DNA from 2 places in the Bradyrhizobium sp. 186 genome. Region 2 is predicted to be linked to the other one. Evidence: predicted binding sites of a transcription regulator. Region 2 holds the regulator's gene; the other holds the start of a gene.

Region 1 (14,937 bases), 2.7 Mb from region 2:
GCTGATGCCAGATCCTGGTTTATTGACAAGCCCGGCTTTGCCGAAACAACAGCCTTCCGCAACAGCAGCCTGCAAGGCGCCTACTTTATCCTGGCGGCGCGGGCCATCGGGCTCGATTGCGGACCGATGTCCGGGTTCGACAATGAGGCTGTCGATCGGGAATTCTTCCCCGGTGGCCAGATCAAATCGAACTTTATCTGTGCCATCGGCTATGGCGATCCGGCGGGGTTGTTTGAGCGTCTGCCGCGCCCGGATATCAACGAGGTGTGCTCGTTCGTGTAACTGATCTGCGTATGCAGCGTGATTGCGACCGCCATGCAGCGAGTGGCAATCGGCGTTGGATTGGGACCCGTATCGGTGGCGGATGGTCGGGTGGGCGGGTCATGGATTGTGATTGGAAGTGTTCTCAGACGATCGACCGCAATCCGCCGCCGGCGCCATACATAACCCCTCAAACTGATATAGCAGGGGTCATCAGATCCGTGCATCGAATCTGGATGCATTTTGGCGCGGTGGGTAGGCGAAACGGGTCGACTTCGGGACACAAGACTGGTACACACGACTCGTTCGGGCGAACGATAAGCCTCTGATTTTGTTGCATTCGTTGAAGCTGCGCGGCAATCCCTCCCTGCGCTCCGAGCCAAATCAAATGTCAATACTTGCAGCGGCTTGCGCAACCCATACTCTCCGCCGCTGCGGTCAAGACGCCAGTGGTACACAGGACCTCACAGACTCGGGGCTCGATACCCTGACCCTCTCAAGGTTAAGCTCGGGCAGAAGTGATTCAAAGTTCAAGGGCCGTTTAAGTTGCTGCGGGGATCCTAGGGGACAGTTGCGCGCATCAGAAAAGCAGACCTAGGAAGGGACCGTGATGTCCGCTTTACCCCTCGCATAACGGACTCAACTCAGACATCAGGCATGTCCGCTTTGTGCCCCACAAGCAGACGAAGCTAGGCGATGAAGCCGAGAAGGTCCTCAGCCAAGGAGCGATCGGTACAAGTCCAGATATCGATCAGCCATCCGGTCGACCGTAAAACGCTCAAACACCGCTGCTCGGCATACGGCGCGATCAATTTCGCCGATACGGCTGATCGCATTTACGGCTTCATCGACGTTGTTGACCAGGAAGCCAGTCACGCCATCGTCGATCAGCTCGGGCATCGATCCGCGGTTGCAGGCGATCACCGGCGTGCCGCAGGCGAGCGCCTCCACGACCGATAGTCCGAACGGCTCGTCGAAATTGATAAGGTGGAGCAGCGCGCGCGCGGAACCCAGGGCGTTGGTGCGGGCCGCGCCGCCCACTGCGCCGCGATAGATCACGGAGCGCTCGTCCAGCGCGGGCACGACCTGCTCGTTATAATACTCCTGATCCTGGACGATACCGGCCATGATCAGCCGCCGCCCCGCTCGACCTGCCGCCGCAATCGCCTCGGCCGCCCCCTTGTCCGGGTGGATGCGGCCGAAGAAGAGCAGGTCTTCGCTGCCGTGCGGGTCGAAGGGAAAGTCCTCCAGCCGAATACCGTGGTGGATTGTTGCTGCATAGCGCAGGTCCGGATGGCGATCGGCATTGCTGATCGCGACATAGTGGACGCGATCCTCGTATGCCTTGAAGGCGGGCAGGATGCGTTCCGAGGAGAAGCCGTGGATCGTCGTCACCACCGGTGTCTCCACCAACCGCGAGAATGCGAGCGGCACGAAATCGGCCTGGTTGTGAATGAGGTCGAACTCACCGACGCGCTCGAATACATGGGCGACGTGGAGCATCTCCCATACCTTGGCGTCGATGGTGGGGTCCTCGGAATAGGCCGCTGGGCAGACGCCGGCCAGTCTGCCCGCCGTCCGGCTATCCTTCGTGGCGAACAAGGTGACGTCGATGCCGCGCGCCACCAGCGCCTCGGTCAACAGGCTCGTCACCAGCTCCCATGGACCATAATGGCGCGGCGGCGTGCGCCAGGAGATCGGAGCTAGCATGGCAATACGCACGCGATTGTCCTTCGTTGCTTTCGTTAATCGGCCGTCAGAATCATGCCCTCGTTCGCCCGTAGCAGCACGGCACCGTCTCCGGCCAGCGCTGCGTCGGCGACAGTGGACAAGAGCATCCGGCAATCGCGCGCCCAGTCCGGTAACTCCAGGCGCTGCGAATGTTCCCCGAGATTGAGTGCTACGATCAATCGCTCGGCGCCGTGCCGACGCTCATAGGCGACTACATCGCCCTCCGTGTCCAGCAGCGTGAAGTCGCCGATCGCCAACGCCGGATGTGCACGCCTGGCGACCAGCAATCGGCGATAAAGCGCCAGGATTGAATGAGGCTCCTGCGCCATCCGCGCCACGTTGCGGATAGGCCAGTCGGCATTGAGCGGCAGCCACGGCTTCGCCGTCGTGAAGCCGGCATTCTCGCTTCCGTCCCACGGCATCGGCGTGCGGACCGGATCGCGGCCCAAGGCGAGGGCGGGCTCGCGCAGCCCGCGCGGATCCTGAACCTGGGCGGACGGGATCGCGACATCGCTCAAGCCCAACTCGTCTCCGTAGTAGAGGGTGGGCGTGCCGCGGAGCGTCAGCAGCAGCATCGCTGCGATGCGCGCCTGGGCCTGCCCACGCTTGGCTGCGACGCGTGGCCGGTCATGGTTGCCGAGCACCCAATTCGGCCAAGCGCCTGGCGGAAGCGCCGCCTCATAGTGGGCGATCAGCGTTGCCAGCGAGCGCGCCTCCCACGGTGCATCGATGAGCTGGAAGTTGAAGGGCAGGTGCACCTCTGCCCGCTCCCGGCCGTAGTAGTGCAGCAGCCGATCGACCGGCAGGTAGATCTCGCCGATCAGCACGCGTTCGCCCCGTCCACCGGCGCCATAATTGTCGGCGATGGCGCGCATGTCGGCGGCGATCTCGTGCACCTCGGGCTGGTCGGTCGAATGGAGCTGAAGCACGCGGTGCATATCGCCCATCGCCGGCTGATAGGTCGGGTTGGGCGGATTGTCGGGGAAGTCTGCCGCCTTCGCTAAGTGCCACAGCACGTCGATGCGGAGGCCGTCCACGCCCCGGTCGAACCAGAAGCGCATCACGTCGTACATCGCGGTCTGCACAGCCGGATTACGCCAGTTGAGGTCCGCCTGCTCCTTCAGGAAGGCGTGGTAGTAATATTGGCTGGTCGCTTTGTCCCACTGCCATGCCGAGCCACCGAAATCACTGATCCAGTTGTTGGGCGGCCCGCCATCCGGCGCGCGATCGCGCCAGATGTACCAGTCCCGTTTCGGATTGTCGCGCGTGGCGCGGCTCTCGACGAACCAGGGATGCCGGTCGGATGTGTGGTTGGGCACGAAGTCGAGCAGAATCTTGAGCCCGCGCGCATGGGCTTGTGCAAGCAGACTGTCAAAATCGGCGAGCACGCCGAAGCGCGAATCGACGTCGCAATAATCGGCGACGTCATAGCCGAAATCAGCCATCGGTGAGGGGTAGATGGGTGAGATCCAGATAGCGTCGACGCCAAGGCTGGCCAGATAGTCCAGCCGCCGCTCGATCCCCTTGAGGTCGCCGATGCCGTCGGCGTTCGTATCTTGAAAGGAGCGCGGATAGATCTGGTAGATCACACCCGTCTGCCACCAGAGAGCTCCGAAAGAGGCCGCCAACTGAGGCGGCCTTACCGCGGCGCTTGCAGGCCGGGAGACGAAAGCCACTCATTCACATGGGAAGCGGTTACAGCTTGGCGGGCTCTTCTGATCGTGGCGTCGCGCAACGGACCCGGCGGGAGTTCATTCGCCTCGTCCTTGAGGCGCATGGCCTCCAGCACTAGACGGTCTTGTAACGGTGCTTTGGGTTGGTTGCGTTGGATGCGGGGCATGGTGGCTCTCCTAAACGGGCGGGAGCACAACACTCTCAGTCACCGATAGAAGCCGAAGGCGGGGCGGTGATGGAACCAGTAGATTCCCTTTATGTTCGGTTGCCAACTTAAGAAACTTTGACGCCCCGAACCCTTGTCCAAAACGGATTAGGACACTGCCCGCTGCTTGGGACAATTTCATGTCAAATACGGACAGTACCCGACGACCGGTGCCGGCCGAGAGCTATCGCCAATTTTTGGTGACGGCCGGAGCCGGTCAGGCGGCGGCGGTTGCGGGCTGACGGTCGGTCGGCTTGGCGATGACCTCGATCCCGTTGTTGAATGTCACACCGAGAACGAGTTTTGGCAACTGGTTGTGGCCATCGAGACGACGCCAATTTTTCTGGGCGCCCTCGACCAGTTTGAAGACCATCGCGAGCGCGGTCTTGTTGGATAGACAGCCCTTCGATCGGATCGTGCGATGACGCACGGTGGCGAAGGTGCTTTCGATGGGGTTGGTCGTGCGCAGGTGTTTCCAATGCTCTGCCGGGAAGTCGTAGAAAGCCAGCAGCGTGTCTCGATCCTTGCGCAGGCAATCGGCGGCCTTCTCGTATTTCAGCGCGTAGCTCTCGATGAAGGCGTCGAACGCCAGCTCGGCTGTGGCCTTGGTTTCGGCCATCCATATCTCCTGCAACGCGCGTTTGGCTTTCGGCTGCTGGCTCTTCGGCAGCTTGGCAAGTACGTTGGCGGTCTTGTGCACCCAGCAGCGCTGCTCGCGCGTTTTCGGCCAGACCTCACCGGCCGCCTTCCAGAACCCGAGTGCGCCATCGGCGATGACGAGCTGCGGGGGCACGTCGAGCCCGCGCCGCTTCAGGTCGAGCAGCAGATCGCGCCAGTCGTGCGCGCTCTCACGGGCGCCATCGGTGAAGCCGACCAGTTCCTTGCGGCCCTCCGGCGTCGCGCCGATCAGCACGAGGATGCACTGCTTTTCGTCTTCGAGGCGGGCTTCGAGATGGATGCCATCAGCCCAGATGTAGACGTAGCGCTTGGCCGACAGATCGCGCTTCTGCCACGCGCCGTGCTCGTCGAGCCAGCCGTCCTTCAGTCGGCCGATGGCGGATGCCGACAACCCGGCAGCATCCTTGCCAAGCAGCGCCGCCAGCGCTTCGGAGAAGTCGCCAGTCGAAATACCCTTCAGATATAGGATCGGCAACAGCGTTTTGATCGACTTCGAGCGGCGCATGTAGGGCGACAGGATCGACGGCGAGAACCGGATGCGGCCAGGATCGGCAGCGGCCACCTCACGATCGCGTACACGTGGCTGGCGGACGGCGACCGGACCGATGCCGGTCATCACCTCGCGCTCCGGCAGGTGACCGTGGCGGACGACGCGCTGGTGGCCGTCCCGGGTCTTCAAATCGGCATGCTGGCCGAGAAAGTCCGCGACCTCAGCCTCGACCGCTTTGGCGAGAAGGGCACGTGCCCCGTTGCGCAAGACTTCTGTGAGTTGATCGTCGAAGATTCCTGGCTGAATCAGTTGGATGACGTTATCGTTGGACACGGCATATCGCTCCTTCGGTGGAGAAGTGGAGGCGTCAAGCACCCCCACGATATGCCGCCTTCCCGATTCCCGCCGTCACCAACTTTCGGCGACAGCTCCCGGCCGAATAGGCCACCCGCTGGATCAAAGTAGCCACTAATGCAAACAGCGCCCCCAAGCCGAATAATGCTTGGTGGCGCTGTATTGAATCCGGACAGTGCAATCCCCCGGCACTTATCTGTCTGCGGAGGCGCAATAAGGTTCAACGGCCAGCGGCAATCGAGGCGGCCTTACTCGTCGATCTCTCGGAGCTTCTGCTCAAGTTCCGCGATCTGATTCCTGATGCGCCTTAGAAACTCCTCGTCCGCGGTCCGGTCCACCAATTGGCGATACCTCATGATCTTCATTTCGAGTTCAACACGCTTTGCAGCGCACGGCCGGACCATAGATTCGGGTCGTTAGTGGACGGAAGCACGGCCCGTGGCGGATCGGTAGATGCACGCGACTCCAAATCGGGTTCTGCAAGGGCTACCGGGCTCGTTCCGGCAGAGGCACCAAGAAGCCCCGCTACCCGTTCAGTCCCTTGGTAGCGGGCCTGCTGCAACGCCCGGGCATGACCGGAGAGAATTAATCTTCAACAGCCGCGGCAGATACCCTTTAGCTTGGCGGTGGTTCGGGCGTCTTCCGCGATCAAGGGGTCCTTGTAGGACGGCCGCGACGCGTCGCTCTCGACCGCTGCAGGCTTTTGTATTCTTGGAGGAGACGCCGCATCGTAGCAGGCAAGTCGCCCGCTCGTGCTTTCGATCGTGCGGCATTCCGGTCCAGCGGCGAGAGCGCCTTGCGCGCAGGCGCAGAGCATCAATACGGCGAGCGTAGTTTTCATCCGATTTCCTTTGCGAGTGGTATCACCATTAGAACAGGCCGCGTCCACGAGCGCAGGCCGCCCCCACGAAGCAATAGGCCAATCAGCGCTTTTCGATCACGCAGCCCTGCGAGAACGCGCTTTTGCGCGCGCTCGAACGCGTCAGTTCAGCGGATCGCTTTACGTCGACGCTTGCGCTGCTATTTCTTCTTGCCGGACGCGAAACCCGGTTGCCATCCGGCGGCCTTTTGGCTTGGCGCCGCAGCTATTGTCTTGATCTTCTCTTTCTTGGGCTTCTTGGCTTCGCGATTTCCTTTTTGCTCGCCCTTGGCCATGTCGATCTCCTTTGGGTTATGATGACGCCGTCATTGCACGCCGAGTTTCACATTGTCGCGTAGCGCGTCGCAATTCTCATCGCGCCGTCGATCTCGTCGGCCAGTTCGACTTCCCCGATCTCATGCAGACGGGAAACCATGATCGATGCCTGGGTCGCAGCCATGGAGAACGGCTCGCCCGTTTCATAGCTGAATTTGATGCGCCAGATGCCCCTGTGGTTGCGATGCGGCTCGATCAACAACACCGGAAGATCGGGCAACCCATTCTCAAGCAGGAGTTTCGATAGCGTAGGCATCACCGCGCCCTTTCAAGTCCAGCCGACGCCCGAAAGGACATGGCGCCAAGCCTGCATTCATCTCCTGCCGTGGGATCCAGGGCTTGAACCAGGGAGTTCGTTCGGCGCAATCTGAAGACTCGCATTGTGCAACTGTGCGCCCTTTGCCCCCGAATAGCCATGCATTAGTTGATGCTGCGCCTCCCTGCCGCCGCGGTTCAGCCTTTCGGCAAAATGACTTCCTCTCCACTGAGGGCGCGATCCAGTGCGTCGACCAGCATCTGAATCTCGATGAACTTGTTGCGTGCCCGCTCGGCCTTGTCCCGGTCAAACGGAGCGGCCAGCACCTTCGCATGCACGTCCCTTTCCTCGATCATGCGTGCACGGGCTTTCTTCAGCGTTTCAAGTCGCTCGCTCATTCAGGCTCCCTGACTTTTCAATGGACGAATTGGCGCTGCTCAAGCGGCAGTCAACTTTTCATCGCCTGCATCAGCGCCGAAATCTTGATGGTCGCGAAATTGGAGAAGGTATCCGACACCGCGTATGGCAGAATGATGTGGTCGTTGTGCCGCATTGCCCCGCAGGTATAGACGACGTTGGGGACGTATCCCTCGCGCTCCGACGGCTCGGGCCGCAGCAACGGCTCGCGGGAGCGGGCTAGCACCTTCGAGGGGTCGTTCTTGTCGAGCAACGCCGCCCCGATCGAGTATTTGCGCACCGGGCCGACGCCATGCGTCAGCAGCAGCCAGCCTTCATCGAGCTCGATAGGCGATCCGCAATTGCCGATCTGAACGAACTCCCAGGGAAATTCCGGCTTCAGAATGGCCTGGCCGTCGCCCCAAGTGTACAGGTCGTCTGAATAGATCAGGTACAGGTTCTCATTGTCCTGTCGCGCGATCACGGCGTATTTGCCGCCGATCTTGCGCGGGAACAGCGCCATGCCCTTGTTGCGTGCCGCGGCGCCTTTCAACGGCGCCAACCGGAACGACATGAAATCGTGGGTCTCAATCAACTCGGAGCGGATCGCCCGTCCGCTATAGGCGGTATAGGTGGCGTAGTAGGTTTTTCGGCCGCCATCGCTGAACTCGAAAAAGCGGGCGTCCTCGATGCCGTTCGATTGGGATTCGGTGACCGGAAAGATGACGCGCTCGCTGAGTTCTTCCTCGGGCTTGAAGACCAGTTCGACATGATCGCCGTCCGGTCCGGATGCGCGATGGCAAATCCGGGGACTTGAGGCAAGCCTTGCCGTCGAATCAACGGTCACGCTGCCGTCGGCTGCGAATGTGCCGGCCCGAAACGTCAGTGACGACACATGCCCTTCGCCGATCGCACGGAGGCTGAGAATGAAGCGCAGGCCGCCCTTCGGCGCGTTCGATTGGTCGGGGTGCGGCACGATGCTGGGATTGAACAAGGCAGAGGCTTCGAACGAATACTCATTGAGAAAATAGGCTCCAATCAACTGGCGCTGGATCTTTGAAAAGCTGCCATGGGCTGCGAAAGCCTCCTCCATTTCGTTCGCGCGGGCCTCGAACTTCTCCAGCAGGTTCCGATGCCGGCCGAGGAAATTTTCAAGAACGTCCGCGAGCTGGGAAGCAACGGCTTCGGAGTCGAGGGCGAGAACCCGGTCGACGATATGATTTGCACGCGTCTTGTCGGTCGGGTTGAGATCGCGGGGTTCAGTCGCCGGCTTGAACGGGCGCACGATCACCCGCGCGGGATCGGGACGCAAATAAAGCGCCTGCCGGTTCAGGAAGGTGGCCTGTGACACTGGTGTCCTCGATCGCTTGAGCAGGAGGCAACATTCAGGCGCCCATGGCGCGCAGTGCCGCGGGTTTGGTCAGGCCGGCGTTGACGCGCGCAAGCTGGCGAATCTCCGCAAGCCCAAGCAGATAGCACACCACCGACTCGCCGCCGCGATTTTCATTGGCACGATCGGGGTGCAGTCCATCGCGGCAACTGCCAGTGTGCGGATCGACCAGCGCCACCGACAGGTCGTTGCTACCGAGAAACCAGGTGAAGGCCCGGGTCGCAAGCGCTTTCCACTCGGCATCGCCATCCGCCCGCCATGCCGTAAGGCAGGCAGCGATCGTCGCCGTCGCTTCCACGGGCTGCTGATCAAAGGCGCGGGGAAGTTGCCGCAATTCGCCGAAGCCGGCGGTGCCGACCGGCCGGAAATGCCCTGCCGGCGTCGTTTGTCGCGTCATCAGCCAGCGCAGAGACCTCAATCCGGCCTGCACGTATTCAGGCGTTTGCGTCGCCGCGCCTGTCATCATCAGCGCCTGCGGCAGGCGGGCGTTGTCGTAAGCCAACCCTTCCTCGAACCACACCCAGTCCGGCGTTTCGACCGACGCCAGACAGGACATCAACCTGTCGGCAAGAGAATGCCGGATCTCCTGGCCGTGAAGATCATCCGGAGCCACGGCGCAATAAGCGCCCAAACCCAGCAGGGTGAACGCCCACGCCCGCGGAGAGCGAAAGGTCTCTACAGTCGACAGAGCCTCGGCGAACAAGGCAGCCGCCCACTGGCGCCGCGACGGAGTTGCGTCGCTGCGCGCGGTTTCGCCGAGCGCCCAAAGCGTCCGCGCGTGACTGTCTTCGGACCCGCTGGCTTCGAGCCAGGTTCGATTGAAGCCCATGAAGTTGCGAAACCGCCCGGTGTCGGGATTCCATGCGTGCTGCACGAAAGCGGCGAAGCGAGCCGTCAAGACTTCCGACAGCGGCTGTTCGCCCGGACTGTTGAGGGCGCAGGCCAAAAGCATCGCGCGGGCGTTGTCATCGACGCAATAGCCGTGCGAGCGATCGGGCACCGAATACACGGCGTGCTGGAACAGGCCGGTATCGTCGCACATCGACAGGAAATAGCCGATTTGCATGTCCGGCGCCGCAGGGCCGCGTGGCTCCGGAACGCCCGTGTTGGAGGGCGCAATGACCTTGAGCCAGTGACCCTGAGACGCGCTCTCAAAAACCGACATGTAGTACTCGGCGGTGCGTTCCCACGTCATGGTTCTGCTGACCGCATAGGCGCGCCGGCACATCGCCTGCCGGCGAACGTCATCGGTGAGTAATTCCGCGATCTTGCTGGCGATCGCGGCCGCGTCGCCGAATGGCACCAGGACGCCGCGTCCATTGGCCAACAGTTCGCGGGCATGCCAGTAAGGCGTCGAGACGACGGGTTTCCCAAGTCCGAAGCTGTAGGCCAACGTTCCCGACGTCATTTGCGGCTCGTTGAGATAGGGCGTGACATAGACGTCGCACATCGAGATGAATTCGAGCAGCGTGGGCAGATCAACGAAGCGGTCGAGGAACACAACGTGGTCCTCGACGCCAAGTTCGCGGACCCGCCTCATCAGTCTGTTGCGATACGCCTCGCCCTGGTCTCGAACCAGATTCGGATGCGTTGCGCCAAGGACGACATACACCGCATCGGCGCGACGCTTCAGAATCGACGGCATGGCGTCGATCATGACTTCGATGCCCTTGTTGGGGGACAGCAGGCCGAATGTCAGAATGATCGACTTTCCGTCAAATCCGAGCCTTGCCTTCGCCGCATCGGGCGCGACAAGCGCGACGTCGGGAATGCCGTGGGCTATGACCTCGATCTTGTCGTCCGGCACCTGATAGACGCTGCGCAGCAGTTCGCGGCCCTTGTTGGCCATCACAACGACCTTCGACGAGGCATCGACGATGCGCTCCATGACCGCGCGTTGCGCGGCGGTCGGATTTGCCAGCACGGTGTGGAACGTCGTCACGACAGGCATGGTGAGGCGCGACAGCAGTTCGAGGATGTGGCCGCCGGCTTCGCCACCGAAAATTCCGAATTCGTGCTGCAGGCATACGATGTCGAACCGGCCGGCATTCAGGAGGTCTGCTGCATGGATGTATTCTTCGATCTTGTTATCCTGGATCTGAAAAGCGACCGCCTTGGGATAATCATAGGTTTGGCCATGATCGGTCATCGCCACGATGCAGGTCTCGACAGTCGGGCGTGACGTCGAGATCGCCTGCTGCAGGTCGGTCGTGAAGGTTGCGATCCCGCAGCGGCGGGGCAGCGAATTGCCGATAACGGCGATGCGACGGAGCGGCGTCATGCTTGTACCTCGACAGTCTCGCTTGATTTCGGCGAATGGCCGGCGGACATGCCGGCAGATTTGGTCAGCTCTCCAGCGTCCTGCAGCAGGGCGGCAACGGGATCAGGTCCCGGATAAGCCATCAGGCCGCGCATGCCGCCCGCGCCGACCTCGATGTCGGTTCGATCGCCCTCGATAAAGACGGCATCACCGACCGACATGTTCGTCGACCCGATCCGCGCCCGGCCCTCGATCGCAAGGATCCAGGTTTCCCGCGGCATTGAGTGCCCAATTCGAATTCGCCGGCAGGTCGATCCGCTCAATGACGAAATGCTGGCTTGTGATCAGGGCTGTTCGAGCCGCGGTGAGGCGTCGTGGACCGGATTGGGCCTGAACCGGCCCGGCGTCGGAAACAGCGACGGCGCATTCTTCATGCAGTTCGCGCTGCCTGCCGTAGTCAAACAGGCGGAATGTCGTGTCGTTGCGCTGCTGAATCTCGGCGAGTACGATACCGGCGCCAATGGCGTGGATCGTGCCGGCGGGGACGAAGATGATGTCGCCTTTCGCGACGGGACGCCATTGCGCGAGGTGGGCAATCGAGCCGTCCCTGATCGCTGCGCGCAATGCCTGTGGCGTGAGTCGCCGCTTCAGTCCCAGCGCAACCCGCGCGCCTGGGGCCGCTGCGAGAATGTACCAGGCTTCAGTCTTGCCGTTCGGCAGGCCGATTGAGCGGGCAAATTCATCGCCCGGATGAACCTGAATCGAGAGGGGCTCGCTGGTGAATAGTAATTTGAGCAGCAGGGCCGGGATGGCTGCATGCTTGTGCGTGCGCTGGAACCACAACTCTCCAACCGGGTCACCGGCAACGTCGATGCTGCTCCATGGATGGAGATCGCCTACTCCCCACGGTTTGCGCGCAAACTGCACGGCGGCATGCTCGATGGCCATAGATTTCCTGACCCGAAACGCGCATATCGCAGCGATATGCCGTTGGTCGATACCGTTTATGTGATTTGGCGTGGCTAAGGCGTCGCGACGGGATGTTCGCGTTTGTCGCGATCCCGCTGGGCTAACTGATCAGATGGGTACTCCGGCGTCAGATAGCAACCTTGCTGGGTCCATTAGCGTTTGGTCGCCCAGGACGGACGAACGCCAGTCCAGGCGGGAAGCGCATCCCATTCGGCCCACCGCATCCGGCGTTCCTCATCGCCGACCCTGATAAAGACAAAGGCGGCATCATCCTTGCCGGTTTTCGAATCAACGAACATTGCTGGAACGCCGTATGCGTCTCTGATGATCGCCGTATTTGCCATTCCGACTCCTGCTTTCTGTTAAGCACTCGGATTCCCGTTGCCGGCATGTCACTTGAGGCGGACTACCACTGAATAATCACGGTGGCAGTGATCAGCGACGCAAAAAAGATCGGCAACAGCACCGGAGGCACCAGCCAATCACGAAGATCGAATTTGAGGGTATCAGACATGTGACCGCCTTTTTTGGTTAAGGCGGGAGCGCAACGCTCTCAGTCACCGATAATAGCCGGGGGCGCGCGGTGATCCGTTAAATATAGTGACTATCTGCCGAATAGCGAGGAGAATCGCAATTTGTTTTGGGGCAGAATCGTTAAGATGATGGTGGGTTCGAAGCTTCGCGCTTCCCCTGACCGCGCTTCTCGAATCTATGTTGAGCGCGCGTTGTGAAAAATATTCGGCAGCTTTTCGATCGCGATAATCCGGCGGACTCGTTCGTAATTACTGACGACTTTGTGTCATCTGGCCGTATCAGCGGCGCGAAAAGCATTCCGATTTTTCGGCTCAAGATCGGCAGTTTCCACATGAGTGGAGGGCAAGCGGTTGCAGGTGAACTCATCAGCAGAGCGGTATCAGCGCGAACTGGCTTACCTTCTCAGCATCCTTTAACCAGGGCGCCTTAGTGCTTGAGCCGTTCTATCTGGAACGTGAATTTGGCTTGTAACACCGGTCCGGTGTCATCCCTGACTTCGATAGCCATCCGGTGTCCCGCTCCATTGCGGGGCCTACAGGACGCGTCCCTCGCCATGTCTGCCAGCGAACGCGCGGCCTCTTCTTGCACAGCCTCCATGGTAGAGAGTTCCAGACCCTCATCGTCGGGGGTCAGTTCGTCACCGTCTCGCAAATCGAAAAAGTATCGCTTCATAACAACGTCGAACGTCAGGAAACCAAAAGCGTTCCTAGCTGATCTGGGGCGGCCTAACAGGACCCGCGATTAGGCGGTAGGACGGCACCCAGGTGTTCCAGCTTTCCATGGTCTGGTCGCAGACCGAACACTCGAAGCTGCTGATCTGGCGTTCGGGAGCCATAGACTCGGCGCGGTTGTAGACCGCTCCGCAAATACAGGCTCTGGGAGGGGTCTCTTCCATTTGCTCATTATGCGCCGCAAATCGGAATTAAGACACTTCCAAATTCAACTTAGGACACCGGGGCTTAAATACGGACAGTACCGCCGGGCTATAAGAACAGGTCCGAAATCTAGGACATTTCCTGAACACGTTAGATGGCACACGACGGCTTCCGAGCCCTGCTGTCCGCTCCGGGGTCACTATCGGAATTGAATTAGCAACCTCGTGGGCCAAAGCCCTTGCGCCCCCGCGTCACAGGCTTATGTGAAGAGCGGCTAGCACTCGCTCCTTTCGACTGCCAATCCAGAAATAATCACAAAAGCCATGGAGGATCGCATGAAGTTCCGTCCGCTCCACGATCGCGTCGTGGTCAAACGCATCGATGCCGAAGACAAAACCGCAGGCGGCATCCTCATTCCGGACAGTGCCAAGGAAAAGCCCTCGCAGGGCGAGATCATCGCCGTTGGTCCGGGCAGCCGTGACGAATCCGGCAAGCTGATCCCGATCGACCTCAAAGTGGGTGATCGCGTGTTATTCGGCAAGTGGTCGGGCACCGAGGTCAAGCTCGATGGTCAGGAGCTTCTGATCATGAAGGAAAGCGACATCATGGGCGTTCTCACTGACGTTCCCGCCGCCAAAAAGAAGGCCGCTTAAGCGCTTTAGCCCGTTCCCTCGTCCTGAGGAGCCGGCGCAGCCGGCGTCTCGAAGGAAGAGACCTGCAATCGAAATCTCATCCCTCAGGAATCCGCCCAGTCGCGCGGACCTTGGGATCTGAGAATACGGAGATCATTATGTCAGCCAAGGAAGTCAAATTCGGCGTCGACGCCCGCGACAGGATGCTGCGCGGCGTCGAAATTCTCAACAACGCGGTGAAGGTCACGCTCGGTCCGAAGGGCCGCAACGTCGTGCTCGACAAATCGTTCGGCGCTCCCCGCATCACCAAGGACGGCGTCACCGTCGCCAAGGAAATCGAGCTCGACGACAAGTTCGAGAACATGGGCGCACAGATGGTGCGCGAAGTCGCCTCCAAGGCGGCCGACGCTGCCGGCGACGGCACCACCACCGCGACCGTGCTGGCGGCTGCGATCGTCCGCGAAGGCGCCAAGGCGGTTGCCGCCGGCATGAACCCGATGGATCTGAAGCGCGGTATCGACTTGGCAGTGGACGCCGTGGTCGCCGACCTCGTCAAGAACTCCAAGAAGGTCACCTCGAACGAGGAGATCGCACAGGTCGGCACCATCTCTGCCAACGGCGACTCCGAAATCGGCAAGTTCCTCTCCGACGCCATGAAGAAGGTCGGCAACGAGGGCGTCATCACGGTTGAAGAAGCCAAGTCGCTCGAGACCGAACTCGAAGTCGTCGAGGGCATGCAGTTCGACCGCGGCTACATCTCGCCCTACTTCGTCACCAACGCCGACAAGATGCGCGTTGAAATGGAAGATGCCTACGTCCTCATCAACGAAAAGAAGCTATCTCAGTTGAATGAATTGCTTCCCTTGCTCGAAGCCGTGGTGCAGAGCGGCAAGCCGCTTGTAATTATAGCGGAAGACGTCGAAGGCGAAGCTCTCGCCACCCTCGTCGTCAACCGTCTGCGTGGTGGCCTGAAGGTTGCTGCCGTGAAGGCTCCGGGTTTCGGCGATCGCCGCAAGGCCATGCTGCAGGACATCGCG
Region 2 (14,937 bases):
TGCTGGCGCGGCGTCACGGCAAAGGCGGCGTCATCCAGCGTCGCACGTGCCTTGACCTCGACGAAAGCGATCAGGTTGCGGCGCCGCGCCACGATATCGATCTCGCCATGCGGCGTGCGGTAGCGTTTTGCCAGGATGCGGTAGCCCTTCGCCATGAGGAAGGCTGCGGCGCGGCTCTCGGCGGAGATACCGGTGCGGAAGGCGGCGACGCGTTCGGGCGAGGCGACTTTTGGTTCCATCGGCGTGGCGCCGTCAGTCTTCGCCATCGCCGCCCCGCAAAAGTTTTGCGAGCTCGAGCGCGCGGGCATAGACCTCGCGGCGCGGCCGCCCGGACAGCTCGACCGCATGTGCCACCGCGTCCTTGACGCTTTGCGTCTTGAGCTGGTCGCGCAGGAGGTCGTCGAGTGCATCCGCCGTCATCACCTCCGCGTCAGCCGCGGGCGGAGCGATCACCAGCACGAATTCGCCGCGCGTCTCCAGCGTGTCCGTCTCGCGGGCCAACTCGCTGAGTGGCGCGCGCGAAATCTCTTCATGCAGCTTGGTCAGCTCGCGGCAGATCGCGGCTTCGCGCGTCCCCATGATGTCGGCGAGCTCGGCGAGCGTATCCTGCACGCGGTTGCCGGATTCGAACATCACCAGCGTCGCGTCGATGCGGGCGAGCTCTGTGAGGCGCGTCCGGCGCGCGGCCGATTTGGCCGGCAGAAAGCCTTCGAAGAAGAAGCGGTCGGTCGGCAGCGCCGCAACCGACAGCGCCGCCAGCACCGAGGACGGGCCGGGCAGCGCGTAGACTGCGTGTCCGGCGGCGCAGACCTCGCGGACCAGCTTGAAGCCGGGATCGGAGATCAGCGGCGTGCCGGCATCCGATACCAGCGCGACCGAGCCGCCCTGCGCCAGCGCCTCCAGGATTTTTGGACGCGCGGCCTCGGCATTGTGCTCGTGATAGGGCTTGAGCTGCGCGGAGATGGCGTAGCGCTCGGTCAGGCGCCGCGAAATGCGGGTGTCCTCGCAGGCGATCACGTCGACGCCGGCGAGCGTCTGGAGCGCGCGCAGCGTGATGTCGCCGAGATTGCCGATGGGGGTTGCGACCAGATGGAGGCCCGGCGCCGCCTTCGGCGCCGCAAAGCGGTGGGCATCGATGGAGAAACCGCGCAAGGCGGTGTCCGTATCTTCAGGCGTATTTATCGGGGCCGGCTTTGCGCGCATAATGAAACGAACTTAGGCATGATCCGGAGGGCTGGGAACCGCTCCTCTGAAAAAGATCGTACCGACGCAAGATATTAAGTCATGGGGCAGGAAGGACGGGAATGTGATCCATCCGGCATCACATTCGAGAGGGAGTGGAGGCCCAGCGCCATATTCGCGGCGGAAACCCCGCCTTGATGCTGCGTGACGGACGGCGAACAGCTAGCCAGGACTTGAGATAGGGCCGCGTTAAGCGGTTATTATCCTTTTGTTTTAGTTAACTATTTGCCGACAATATGCCTGAATCCCCGGCTTCTGTCGCGGAAGAATCGTTGTGACCGGTCCGAACAGGGCCGATCAGAAGAAGAGCTGCCATGGTGGGCCCGCGTTATCCCAGATCTTCCTCTTCGGAAGAGTCTCCCTCTCCGGGGCCCCGATCGTCGGGGGCGACCCGGCGGAGCGCGCTTGGCCTGCTGCTCGGCGCGCCGCTGCTGTCGGCCTGCGCCGGCGTGCAGCAGAGCCTCAGCCAGTTCTCCAACCCGTTCAGCAGCTCTTCGCCCCCGGCCCAACCCGCGGGGCCGCCGCAACAGGCCACGACCGCCGGCACCGGCGGGGTGAAAGTCGCCGTGATCCTGCCGCTCTCGGCCGCCGGCAATGCCGGTTTGGCCGCGCAATCCATGCGCAACGCTGCCGAGATGGCGCTGGCCGAGTTCCAGAATCCCAACATCCAGCTCCTGATCAAGGACGACAACGGCAGTCCACAAGGTGCCCAGCAGGGTGCGCAGCAGGCGGTCGACGAAGGCGCCGAGATCATTCTGGGGCCGCTGTTTGCGCAGTCGGTGCCTGCGGTGGCGCAGGTCGCGCGCACCCGCGGCATCCCGGTGATGGCGTTCTCGACCGACTCCAGCATCGCCGGCCGCGGCGTCTATCTGCTCTCCTTCCTGCCGGAGTCCGACGTCAACCGCATCGTCGAATACTCCGCCAGCGTCGGAAAGCGTTCCGTCGCCGTCCTCGTGCCCGACAATGCCTATGGCAATGTCGTCGAAGCCGCGGTGAAGGCGGCGGTGCCGCGGCGCGGCGGCCGCATTGTCGCGTTCGAGAAATACGGCGCCGATCGCGCCACGCCGGCGCGGACGGTGGCGCAGCAGCTCGGCAGCGCAGATGCGCTGTTCATTGCCGATGACGGCGATGCCGTCGTCGCGGTGGCGGATGCGATGACCGCGGCGGGCGCGAATTTGCGCAACATCCAGTTGCTCGGCACCGGCCTCTGGGACAATCCGCGCGTCTATGCCAGCTCTGCGCTGCAAGGCGGCCTCTATGCCGCGCCCGACCCGGCCGGCTTTCGCGCATTCTCCGGCCGCTATCGCACCAAATATGGCGGCGAGCCGGTGCGCACCGCAACGCTCGCCTACGACGCAGTGGCTCTCGTCGCCGCGCTCGCGCGCACGCAAGGCCCCACGCGCTTCTCGTCCGACGTGCTCACCAACCCCTCCGGCTTCGCCGGCATCGACGGCCTGTTCCGCTTCCGCGCGGATGGAACGAACGAGCGCGGCCTCGCGGTGATGAAGGTGACGACCGGCGGTGGTGTGGCGGTCGCGGGTTCGCCGAAGAGTTTTGGGGCTTGATGATTCACCCCTCCCGCTTGCGGGAGAGGTCGGCGCGTAGCGCCGGGTGAGGGCTCTCTCCGCTTGGGGATTGTCCCGTTGCGGAGACACCCTCTCCCCAACCCTCTCCCGCAAGCGGGAGAGGGAGCGCACCGCCGATTTGGTTGAGACTTACGCCGCCAGATCCGCGACTACCGCGTCCAGCACCGGAAAACCGCTGCTCGTCACGCGCAGCCGTCCCGTTGCATCCACCGTGATCGCACCTTCTTCGCGCAACAGCGCGATGCGCTTGGGGTCGAGCGGGCGGCCGGACAGGGCAGTGTAACGCTTCGGATCGATACCTTCCGCAAGGCGCAATCCCATCAGCAGGAATTCGTCGGCGCGCTCCTCGCTGTTGAGGAGATCGTCGGTGACGACGCCATGGCCGTTGGTTTCGACCCGCATCAGCCAGGCTTCGGGGCGCTTCTCGGTGGCGATTGCGTGCCTGATGCCGTCGATATCGAGTCTTCCGTGTGCGCCAGGGCCGACGCCGGCATATTCCTCGCCGCGCCAGTAGACCAGATTGTGCCGGCACTCGGCGCCGCGCCGCGCGTGATTGGAGATCTCGTAAGCAGGCAGCCCGAGCTTGTCGCAGGTTTCCTGCGTGACGTCGTAGAGCGCGCGCGCGACCGCTTCGTCCGGTATCTTCAGCTTGCCGGCCTGGTGCAGGCCGAAAAACGGCGTGCCTTCCTCGATGGTGAGCTGATAGAGCGACAGATGCTCGGCGGCCTCGTCGATGGCGTGACGTAGTTCATCGGCCCACATCGCCGGGGTCTGGTCGGGGCGGGCGTAGATCAGATCGAAGGAGTAACGGTCGAACGAACGGCGCGCGATCGCGACCGCATCGAGTGCCTCGCGGGCGCTATGCAGGCGGCCCAGCGCTTTCAGCGAGGCGTCGTCGAGCGCCTGCACTCCGAGCGAGACGCGGTTGACGCCGGCGGCGCGATAGCCTGCGAAGCGCGTGGCTTCGACGCTGGTCGGATTCGCCTCGAGCGTGACCTCGACGTCGCCGGCGACCTTCCAGTGCTTGCCGATGGCATCGAGAACCGCGCCGACGGTCGCAGGCTGCATCAAAGACGGTGTGCCGCCGCCGAGGAAGATCGAGGTGACCTCGCGGCCCGGCGCGCGCTGCGCAGTCGTTTCGATCTCGCGCGTAAAGGCAGAGGCAAAGCGCGCCTCGTCGATCGGGGCGTGGCGGACGTGACTGTTGAAGTCGCAATAGGGGCACTTCGACAGGCAGAACGGCCAGTGCACGTAGACGCCGAAAGCTTCGTTAGCGCGGCTCAAGGCAGATCTCCGCCAGTTTCACGAAGGCGCGGGCACGGTGCGAGAGTCCGAGGCCCAACGGCGGCAGGCCGTGCTTCTCGATGCTGGTCATCTCGCCGAACGTACGTGTGTGGCCGTCGGGCAAAAACATCGGGTCGTAGCCGAAGCCGGCCGTGCCGCGCGGCGGCCAGACCAGCGTGCCGTCGACGCGCGCCTCGACTTCTTCGAGATGATGGTCGGGCCAGGCGACGCAGAGCGCGGAGACGAAATGCGCGGTGCGCTTGTCCGGTGTGGTGGCGCCGCGCTCCCGCAACAGGCGCTCGATCCGCGTCATCGCCGCGGTGAAATCCTTGGACGGACCCGCCCAGCGTGCGCTGTGGATGCCGGGCGCGCCGTCGAGCGCGTCGACCACGATGCCGGAATCATCGGCGAAGGAAGGAAGCTTAGTCGCCTGCGCCGCCGCGCTCGCCTTGATCGCGGCGTTGCTGCGGAAATCGTGGCCGGTCTCTTCCGGTTCGGGCAGGCCGAGCTCGCCGGCCGACACCGCCTCGATGCCGTGAGGCGCGAGCAGCTCCTTCATCTCGGCGAGCTTGCCGGGATTGTGGGTCGCGATGACGAGCTTTCCGGTGATTCGGCGGTGCATGGCTTATTGACTATGCCACCGCAAGTTTCTGCAAGTCCACGAGACGCGCGACGCCCTTGCGTGCCAGCGCCATCAGCGCCAGGAACTCGTCCTGCGTGAACGGCTCGCGCTCCGCGGTTCCCTGCACCTCGATGATGCGGCCGTCGCCGGTCATGACGAAATTGGCGTCGGTCTGGGCTTCCGAATCCTCGGCATAGTCGAGATCGAGCACCGGCGTGCCGTTGTAGATGCCGCAGGAGATCGCGGCGACGTTGTCGCGCATCACATTGGCCTTGATCATGTTGCGCGCCTTCATCCAGCTGATGCAATCAGCGAGCGCGACCCAGGCGCCCGTGATCGAGGCCGTACGGGTGCCGCCGTCGGCCTGGATCACGTCGCAATCGACCGTGATCTGACGCTCGCCGAGCGCTTCGAGATCGACGATGGTGCGAAGCGAGCGGCCGATCAGGCGCTGGATTTCCACGGTGCGGCCGCTCTGTTTTCCAGCGGAGGCCTCGCGGCGGGTGCGTTCCAGCGTGGCGCGCGGCAGCATGCCGTATTCGGCGGTGACCCAGCCGCGGCCCTGGCCCTTCAGCCACGGCGGCAGGCGCTCTTCCAAAGTGGCGGTGACCAGCACATGGGTATCGCCGAACTTCACCAGGCAGGAGCCTTCCGCATATTTGACCACGCCGCGCTCCAGCGTCACGGGGCGCAATTCGTCGGGCGCACGGCGGCTTGGCCGCATGGGAAATCCTCCAAAACTCACGGGAATAGGCTGTTCGCGGTGCTTGTAGGTGGGGTGAGGGTAGGCGGCAAGGGGGACGTCTGACTTTTCGGTCCCCAGGCAATCGCAAAACCACGCTTGTCAGCGGCCTCCCGGATAGACAAATTACAAGCATCCGAGAGGAGTTAACGTCCGTGGCCCATCACGATCCGATCCATCTGATCGCGCCGCGCGCAGGCCTCGCCCAGCTCAACGAGCGATCCCGCGATATCTTTCGTCAAATCGTCGAGAGTTATCTCACGACCGGTGAGCCGGTCGGCTCGCGCAATATCTCGCGCCTGATCGCCATGCCGCTGTCGCCGGCATCGGTGCGCAATGTCATGGCCGATCTGGAACAGCTCGGCCTGATCTATGCCCCGCACACCTCCGCCGGCCGGCTGCCGACGGAACTCGGCCTACGCTTCTTCGTCGATGCCTTGATGCAGGTCGGCGATCTCAACGACGCCGAACGGCAGGCGATCCAGAGCCAGCTCACCTCCGTCGGCCAGGCGCAATCGGTCGAGGCCGCTCTGGAGGAGGCGTTGACGCGGCTCTCCGGCCTGACCCGGGCCGCCGCGGTCGTGCTGACGCCGAAATCCAATGCGCGGTTGAAACACATCGAGTTTGTCCGGTTGGAACCGGAGAAGGCGCTGGCGATCCTGGTCGGTGAGGACGGCCAAGTCGAAAACCGGGTGCTGACGCTGCCGCCGGGGGTTCCATCCTCGGCGCTGACGGAGGCCGGCAATTTCCTCAACGCGAGAATCCGCGGCCGAACGCTGGCCGAGGCGCGGCTCGAGCTCGAGACTGCGCTCGGAGAGGCGCGCGCCGAGCTCGATCAGCTGACCCAGAAGGTGATCTCGGCCGGGATCGCAAGCTGGTCCGGCGGCGAGAACGAAGATCGCCAGCTCATCGTCCGCGGCCACGCCAATCTGCTCGAAGACCTGCACGCGCTGGAGGATCTCGAGCGCGTGCGCCTTCTGTTCGACGATCTCGAGACCAAGCGCGGCGTCATCGACCTGCTCGGCCGCGCCGAGACTGCCGAGGGGGTGCGCATCTTCATCGGCTCCGAGAACAAGCTGTTCTCGCTGTCGGGCTCCTCCACCATTATCGCGCCCTATCGGGATGCCGCCGGCCGCATCGTCGGCGTTTTGGGCGTGATCGGGCCGACACGGCTGAATTATGCCCGCGTGATCCCCACCGTGGACTACGCCGCCCGCATCGTCAGTCGCCTTCTGGGCGGCTGACCGGCGTTTCGATCACGGGCGCTTGATTTTCGGCGTCCGAAGCACGATATCCGGACAAGAAAAATCCCTGAGACGAGTTTGAGAAGAGGGCCGATGACCGATCGAGACCGGCAACCCGAAGACACGACTGGCGAGCCCGTGGTGTCAAAGCCGTATGTGATGCCCGACGATCCCGAGCCCGGTTCGGTCGAATTGTTGCAGCAGGAGGTCTCCGAGGCGCGTGACCGCATGCTGCGGACGCTGGCCGAGATGGAGAATCTGCGCAAGCGCACCATCAAGGAGGTCGCCGACGCCAGGCTCTATGGCATCACCGGCTTTGCCCGCGACGTGCTCGACATCGCCGACAATCTCCAGCGCGCGCTTGATGCGGTTCCGGCCGAGGCGCGGGCCGCTGCCGATCCTGGCCTGACATCGCTGATCGAGGGCGTCGAGCTCACCGAGCGTTCGCTGCTCAACGCGCTGGAAAAGCACGGCGTGAAGAAGTTCGATCCGCAGGGCCAGAAGTTCGACCCGAACTTCCAGCAGGCGATGTTCGAAGTGCCCGATCCGTCGGTGCCGTCGGGCACCGTGGTGCAGGTCATGCAGGCCGGCTACACCATCGGCGAGCGCGTGCTTCGTCCGGCTCTCGTTGGTGTCGCCAAGGGCGGCGCAAAGGCCGCACCTGCCGCCAACAACAACGAGCCGAACGGCGCGGTGTAAGCCGCATTCTACGCACTGTTGGTTCAGGCGTCGTTCCGGGGCGGCTCGCAGAGCCGAACCCGGAAACTCGAGCTTCCGGGTTCGATGCTTCGCATCGCCCCGGAATGACGGCTCGCTTCCGTTACGCGCTCACCGCGATATCGCCCGACTGAATCCGCTTCACCCCGGCCTTGGCCATATCGGCCCAGGCCTTGGCCAGCGAGCCCTGCGTGTCGATGCCGCGGCAGGCGTCTTCCACGACATAGACCTCGAAGCCCGCCTTGCGCGCGTCGAGCGCGGTCCAGGCGACGCAGAAATCGGTCGCGAGCCCTGCGACGAAGACGCGCTTGATCTTGCGCCCCTTCAGATAGCCGGCGAGACCGGTCGAAGTCTTGCCGTCGGCTTCGAGGAAGGCCGAGTAGCTGTCGACGTCCTTGTGAAAGCCCTTGCGGATGATGAGCTCGGCGTGCGCGATCGAAAGGTCCTTCGACAACGCCGCGCCGTCGGTGCCTTGCACGCAATGGTCGGGCCACAGCACCTGCTTGCCATAGGGCAGGTCGACGGTCTCGAACGGCTTCTTGCCGGGATGTACCGAGGCGAACGAGACATGGCCGGGCGTGTGCCAGTCCTGCGTCATCACCACGTTCGCGAACGCCTTGGCCAACTTGTTGATGACCGGCACCACCTGGTCGCCTTCCTTCACCGCGAGACTGCCGCCGGGCAGGAAGCAGTTTTGCACGTCGATCACGAGCAGCGCGGATGAATCATCCGGCTTGATCGATGCGGCTGCAAAGAGCGCGGTTGGAGCGAGCGTCGCGAGCGCCGTCGTCCCAAGCGCCGCCAAGATTTGTCGCCGATCCAGCATCGTTCGCCTCCCTCCAGGATGAACCCAACGGAGGAGAAGACTAGTTCCGTTCGTGTACGAACCGAAGCCAAAAAATGCGGCCGGATTTGTCCAGCGCTTGGGCTCTCGCCGCGTGCTCGATGCACCTCTCCCGCCTGCGGGAGAGGTCGGCGCAAGGCGCCGGGGGAGGGCTCTCTCCACTTAGGGAGTGTTGATTGTGGAGACACCCTCTCCCCAGCCCTCCCCCGCAAGCGGGGGAGGGAGCGCATCTCGCTTGTTGATGCGGCTACCCCTTCGGCTGGATACCGTCACGCACGGCGCGGAAGCGGGTGAAGGCAGTCGTCCACTGGTCACGCGGGGCGCTGGCGATGATGCGTAGCGAGGCGCCGCCGCTGCTGAAGCGGATCCACTGCACCACGGTCACTGCGACCTTGTCCTTGCCGCTGACGCCGTCGATCCGGGTCTCAAAACCCTGCTGGCCGTTGATGCGGATCGGCTCGGACATGGTGACGCGCGACTCGCGCACGCCGGGAATCTGGAGCGCCGCCTCCTGGGCGAAGCGGGCGCGGTCGTCGGCCTGCTGCGGGGTCGCGCCGATCAGGCCGAGGATCATGAACGGTTTTGGCTCGAAGCCGGTGCTCTCGTCGCCGTCGGCCAGGATGATGCTGGTGCCGGGCGCAAGCGCGCGCACGTTCTTGAAGTCGGCGAGGTCGGTGACCTTGAACGGCATCCGCGAAAGCTGCTCCTCGACCGGCACCTCCTTGCGCGTCACGGCGCTCGCGAACATCTGCCGCACCGCTTCGTCGGTGTAGATCTTGGTGGCATTCTCCGGGATCTGGACCGCGACATAGCCGGAGAAGCCGGTGCCCTGCACGATCATCGAATAGCGCCTCACCGTGGCATCGCCGGCCTTACCGGTCTCGGTGGTGAAATAGGCAAGGCCCGCGGGCGTCTCGACCTTGTCCGGCTTGACCCCACCGGTGCCGGCCGGGTTGGCCTTGAAGGCATTGGCAACCTCGCCATAGGCGTCCGGCGGCAGCTCGGTGACCAGCACCTTCACATTGCCGTCCTCGCTCTCGAATCCCGGAAAGGTTTTTGCCGCGCTGAGGCCGATCAACGGCACCATGCCGAGGCGCAGCCCCGGCGGATATTCGGGATCGGCCGCAAGGGCCGGAAGTGCGGTGGCGACGAGGAGAGCGAGCGCGGCGAGGGGGCGGATCAGCTTCATGGGCACTCTAGTTGGTTCACATTGAGGCCGTTCGATGGTGGGCCATCGGGCCGCTTTGTCGCGCGGGACAGCCTCAACGAGGAGGCTGTCCGGCCGCCCGCCTTTTAGCGGGTTTGGCCTTGGCGCAACAGGGCGGGACCGGAGGTGCCGGCTAAGGGCGGGATCTGTTAATAATTCCTCACCTGCAAGGCGGTTCAGCCCGGATATGTTCTTCCAAAACCCAATGTTTTCACGGCCGAAACTTGCGTTCGGTCCTTGCGGGCCCCTCCCCCCCTCCTATATGAGCCTCAATCATCGCAATATCGCGGATGTTTGATCTTAGGGGGTTTCGGTTCGGGTGCCTTCTGGGCCCAGCCAGCCTGCCGCAAAAACAAGGATATCAGGACCATGGGAAAGGTCATTGGGATCGACCTCGGCACCACGAATTCGTGCGTCGCCGTAATGGATGGCAAGAACGCCAAAGTCATCGAGAATTCCGAAGGCATGCGCACGACGCCTTCGATCGTCGCCGTCACGGATGATGGCGAGCGCCTCGTCGGCCAGCCGGCCAAGCGCCAGGCCGTCACCAATCCCGAGCGCACCTTCTTCGCAGTGAAGCGCCTCATCGGCCGCCGCTACGACGACCCGATGGTCGAGAAGGACAAGAAGCTCGTTCCGTACAAGATCGTGAAGGCTTCCAACGGCGACGCCTGGGTCGAGGCCGATGGCCAGACCTACTCGCCCTCGCAGGTCTCGGCGTTCATCTTGCAGAAGATGAAGGAGACCGCGGAAGCCCATCTCGGCCAGAAGGTCGACCAGGCCGTCATCACCGTTCCCGCCTACTTCAACGACGCCCAGCGCCAGGCGACCAAGGACGCCGGCAAGATCGCGGGCCTTGAAGTTCTCCGCATCATCAACGAGCCGACCGCGGCTGCGCTCGCCTATGGTCTGGACAAGACCAAGACCGGCACGATCGCCGTGTACGATCTCGGCGGCGGCACCTTCGATATTTCCATTCTCGAAATCGGCGACGGCGTGTTCGAGGTGAAGTCGACCAACGGCGACACCTTCCTCGGCGGCGAAGATTTCGACATGCGCCTCGTGGGCTACCTCGCCGACGAGTTCCAGAAGGAGCAGGGCATCAACCTGCGCAACGACAAGCTCGCTTTGCAGCGCCTGAAGGAAGCCGCTGAAAAGGCCAAGATCGAGCTGTCGTCGACGACGCAGACCGAGATCAACCTGCCCTTCATCACCGCGGACCAGACCGGCCCGAAGCATCTGACGATGAAGCTCACCCGCGCCAAGTTCGAAGCGCTGGTCGATGACCTCGTCCAGAAGACCGTCGAGCCCTGCCGCAAGGCGCTGAAGGACGCTGGCCTCACCGCCGCCGAGATCGGCGAAGTGGTGCTGGTCGGCGGCATGTCGCGCATGCCGAAGGTCCAGGAAGTCGTGAAGCAGCTGTTCGGCAAGGAGCCGCACAAGGGCGTCAACCCGGACGAAGTCGTGGCGATCGGCGCCGCGATCCAGGCCGGCGTGCTCCAGGGCGACGTCAAGGACGTGCTGCTGCTCGACGTGACCCCGCTGTCGCTGGGCATCGAGACGCTGGGCGGCGTGTTCACCCGCATCATCGACCGCAACACCACGATCCCGACCAAGAAGAGCCAGGTGTTCTCGACCGCCGAGGACAGCCAGAACGCGGTCACCATCCGCGTCTTCCAGGGCGAGCGTGAAATGGCGGCCGACAACAAGATGCTCGGCCAGTTCGACCTGATGGGCATTCCGCCGGCCCCGCGCGGCATGCCGCAGATCGAGGTGACCTTCGACATCGACGCCAACGGCATCGTCAACGTCTCGGCCAAGGACAAGGCCACCGGCAAGGAGCAGCAGATCCGCATCCAGGCTTCGGGCGGCCTGTCGGAAGCCGACATCGACAAGATGGTCAAGGACGCCGAGGCCAATGCCGCGGCCGACAAGCAGCGCCGCGAGGCGGTCGATGCCAAGAACCATGCCGACGCGCTGGTGCACTCCACCGAGAAGGCGCTGGCCGAGCACGGTTCGAAGGTTGCCGAGACCGAGCGCCGCGCCATCGAGGATGCCGTCAGCGACCTCAAGGAAGCGCTGAAGGGCAACGATGCCGAGGCGATCAAGGCCAAGACCAACACGCTGGCCCAGACCTCGATGAAGCTCGGCGAGGCCATGTACAAGCAGCAGGCCGAGGCCGACGCGGCCAAGGACGCTGCGAAGGACGACGTCGTCGACGCGGAATTCACCGAAGTCGACGACGACAAGAACAACAAGAAGTCTGCATAAGCCCGCGAGGGTGATGATGCGGACGGCTTGGACCCCATACGCTCGATCGGCCTCCCCCTTCAAGGGGGAGGCGTTGGTGTCGGGTTCGACGGGCCGTGTTCCCGTTACGATCGATCAATTTCCAGCCGTTATTCTCAACTCCGCCGTGCTGCCCCCTGCCGCAAGGCGGAAGGGCGCTTATATCGTCGCGTGGCGACGTTGTTTCGCTCCGACTTGAATCGCGATTGGATAGGCCGAGTCAGACATGTCCACCAAGCGCTGCTATTACGAAACCCTCGAAGTCGAACGCAACGCTGACGATTCCATATTGAAATCGTCCTTCCGCAAGCTTGCGATGAAATTTCACCCCGACCGCAATCCGGGGGATGACACCAGCGAAGTCCGGTTCAAGGAAATCAACGAGGCCTACGAGATCCTGAAGGACAAGGACAAGCGCGCGGCCTATGACCGTTTCGGCCATGCCGCCTTCGAGCAGGGCGGTCCTGGTGGGGGCGCCGGTTTCGGCGCAGGCTTTGCCTCGTCCTTCTCCGACATTTTCGAGGACCTGTTCGGCATGGCCGGACAGCGCGGCCGTGGCGGCCGCGAGCGCGGCGCTGACCTGCGCTACAACATGGAGATCACGCTCGAGGAAGCCTTTGGCGGCAAGACCGCGCAGATCGAGATCCCGGTCTCCGTCACCTGCGAGGCCTGCTCGGGTATCGGCGCCAAGGCCGGCACCAAGCCGAAGACCTGCTCGACCTGCGGCGGTGCCGGACGCGTGCGGCAGTCGCAGGGCTTCTTCACCCTCGAGCGCACCTGCCCTGGCTGCCAAGGCCGTGGCCAGATGATCGAGGACGCCTGCCCGTCCTGCTCGGGACAGGGCCGGGTGACCCGCGAGCGGAATCTGTCGGTCAACATTCCCCCGGGCGTTGAGGACGGCACGAGGATCAGGCTCGCCGGCGAAGGCGAAGCCGGTGTCCGTGGCGGCCCGCCCGGCGACCTCTACATCTTCCTGTCGCTGGCCCAGCACCAGTTCTTCCAGCGCGACGGCGCCGACTTGTATTGCCGTGTGCCGATCTCGATGGTGACGGCGGCGCTCGGCGGCGAATTCGAGGTGCCGACCATCGACAAGGGCAAGACCAAGGTGAAGGTGCCGGCCGGAACCCAGTCCGCCCGCCGATTCCGCATTGCATCAAAAGGCATGCCGGTGCTGCGCTCGCGCCAAATGGGCGACATGTATGTCCAGGTCGTGGTCGAGACCCCGCAGAATCTCACCAAGAAGCAGCAGGAATTGCTGGCCGAGTTCGAAAAGCTCTCCTCCGACAACACCCAGCCGGAATCCGAAGGCTTCTTTACCAAGGTCAAGGATTTCTTCGGTAATCGGGCGAGTTGACTCGTCTTGACCGTTTCGCCTTGGGCCTATACGTCTTTGTGACCATTTTCTGACACGCCGCGGTCACGCGGTCCCGTCCGGTCCTGACATGCCATTGCCATCGTCCGCGCGTGCGTTGAAGAAGCCCCGTCTTGACGACGAGGTGCGCTTTCTAAGGTCGTGGATCGAAAAGCCCCTCCACATGGGCGCGGTAATGCCGTCCGGAAAGCTTTTGGCCCGGACCATGGCCCATTATGTCGATGTCAACTCGGACGCACCGGTGGTCGAGCTCGGGCCCGGCACCGGCGCCATCACCTCAGCCTTGGTCGAGCGCGGCGTCGACCAGAAGCGTCTTGTCCTGGTCGAATACAATCCCGGCTTCTGCGCGCTGCTGCGCGACCGTTATCCGCAAGCCAAGGTGGTGCAGGGCGATGCCTATCGGCTGCGTGACACGCTCTGGAACGTCCTGAGCGCGCCGGCGTCCGCCGTGGTCTCCGGCCTGCCGCTGGTGACCAAACCGATGCTGACGCGGCTGCGGCTCATTCGCGACGCCTTCACGGCGCTCGCACCCGGCGCCCCCTTCGTCCAGTTCACCTACGCGGTGGTGCCGCCGATCCCGAAATCGCTGCCAGGCGTGTCCACAGAGGCCTCGGAACGGATCTGGATGAACCTTCCGCCGGCTCGCGTCTGGGTGTATCGCAAGGACTAATTCCGCCGGCTTCCTCTTTGCGCGGCGGGCTCGTTTCGCCGAACGCAATTGGATTGGATGTCCGCACCCAAAATCCTGGTCATTCCCGGCTCGCTGCGCACCGGCTCGCATAACGCGAAGCTGGCGGCGGTGGCCGCTTATGAATTCGCCCAGGCCGGTGTCGACGTCACCCGCATCTCGCTCGCCGATTTCCCGCTGCCGATCTATGACGGCGATCTTCAGGCCAAGTCCGGCGTGCCCAAGCATGCGGTCAATCTCAAGCGGATGATCGGCGCGCATCATGGCGTGCTCATCGTCACGCCCGAATACAATGCTTCGGTGCCGCCGCTCCTGAAGAACGCGATCGACTGGGTCAGCCGCGTGCAGGATCCGCATGAGGCGCGCGGCGAGGTGTTCCGCAACCGTGTCTTCGCGCTCGCAGGCGCCTCGCAGAATAGGCTCGGCGCTGCCCGCGCGGTTGGGGCGTTGCGGCTGATCCTGACCTCCTGCCACGCCAATGTGATCGCCAGCCAGCTCACGCTCGCCTTTGCCGACCAGGCCTATGACGATATGGACAGGCTCAAGAACCAGGCCGATATCGACGCGCTGAAGGAGATGGTGCGGCAGTTGATCGACATTTCCCAACGCATGATGTGAGGTGACATGACGCCAGCCGAAATCGCCCCAAAAGACCGCCTGATCGCCGCGCTCGATTTGCCGAGTCCGGAGGACGCGGAGGCGATGGTCGCAAGGCTCGGCGACAGCGTCACGTTCTACAAGATCGGCTATCAGCTCGCTTATGCAGGCGGCCTGCCGCTGATCGGCAAGCTCGCCGACAAGGGCAAGAAGGTGTTTGCCGATCTCAAGATGCACGACATCGGCAATACGGTGAGGCGCGGCGTGGAGAGCGTATCCAGGCTGGGCGCGACCTTCGTCACCGTGCACGCCTATCCGCAGACCATGAAGGGCGCCGTGGAAGGCCGCGGCAGCTCCAGCCTGAAGATCCTCGCGGTCACCGTGCTGACTTCCTACAACGATGACGATCTGCATGCCGCCGGCTATCGGCTCGGCGTCTCCGAGCTGGTCGAAGCGCGGGCGCAGCAGGCGCAGGTGCTCGGTATCGACGGCCTGGTCTGCGC

Evidence for each region. Region 2 encodes HrcA, which represses chaperone genes, less so after heat shock. Its sites were predicted from a motif close to GTTAGCACTCNCNNNNNGNGAGTGCTAAC; they were not measured.
Region 1: IVB18_RS12670 (co-chaperone GroES) is a predicted target of HrcA. The motif match lies at 13,542-13,570, and genes of this name have one in related genera.

Annotation. Positions count from the first base shown of each region.
Region 1 covers NZ_CP082164.1:2,694,597-2,709,533, forward strand. The annotation lists gene IVB18_RS12610 (malonic semialdehyde reductase) at 1-282, shown strand, start outside; gene IVB18_RS12615 (glycosyltransferase family 4 protein) at 976-1,983, opposite strand; gene IVB18_RS12620 (alpha-amylase family glycosyl hydrolase) at 2,007-3,581, opposite strand; gene IVB18_RS12625 (IS256 family transposase) at 4,089-5,372, opposite strand; gene IVB18_RS51585 (hypothetical protein) at 6,414-6,548, opposite strand; gene IVB18_RS12630 (hypothetical protein) at 6,596-6,808, opposite strand; gene IVB18_RS12635 (hypothetical protein) at 7,042-7,242, opposite strand; gene IVB18_RS12640 (glycoside hydrolase family 130 protein) at 7,293-8,591, opposite strand; gene IVB18_RS12645 (glycosyltransferase family 4 protein) at 8,626-10,911, opposite strand; gene IVB18_RS12650 (hypothetical protein) at 10,908-11,111, opposite strand; gene IVB18_RS12655 (class I mannose-6-phosphate isomerase) at 11,098-11,838, opposite strand; gene IVB18_RS12660 (hypothetical protein) at 12,012-12,203, opposite strand; gene IVB18_RS12670 (co-chaperone GroES) at 13,604-13,921, shown strand; gene groL (chaperonin GroEL) at 14,059-14,937, shown strand, end outside.
Region 2 covers NZ_CP082164.1:10,362,634-10,377,570, reverse strand. The annotation lists gene IVB18_RS49600 (YraN family protein) at 1-266, opposite strand, end outside; gene rsmI (16S rRNA (cytidine(1402)-2'-O)-methyltransferase) at 253-1,203, opposite strand; gene IVB18_RS49590 (penicillin-binding protein activator) at 1,557-2,807, shown strand; gene hemW (radical SAM family heme chaperone HemW) at 2,958-4,112, opposite strand; gene rdgB (RdgB/HAM1 family non-canonical purine NTP pyrophosphatase) at 4,099-4,734, opposite strand; gene rph (ribonuclease PH) at 4,745-5,458, opposite strand; gene hrcA (heat-inducible transcriptional repressor HrcA) at 5,632-6,720, shown strand; gene grpE (nucleotide exchange factor GrpE) at 6,814-7,419, shown strand; gene pncA (bifunctional nicotinamidase/pyrazinamidase) at 7,541-8,263, opposite strand; gene IVB18_RS49555 (hypothetical protein) at 8,529-9,470, opposite strand; gene dnaK (molecular chaperone DnaK) at 9,858-11,759, shown strand; gene dnaJ (molecular chaperone DnaJ) at 12,004-13,131, shown strand; gene IVB18_RS49540 (rRNA adenine N-6-methyltransferase family protein) at 13,220-13,819, shown strand; gene IVB18_RS49535 (NAD(P)H-dependent oxidoreductase) at 13,877-14,455, shown strand; gene pyrF (orotidine-5'-phosphate decarboxylase) at 14,462-14,937, shown strand, end outside.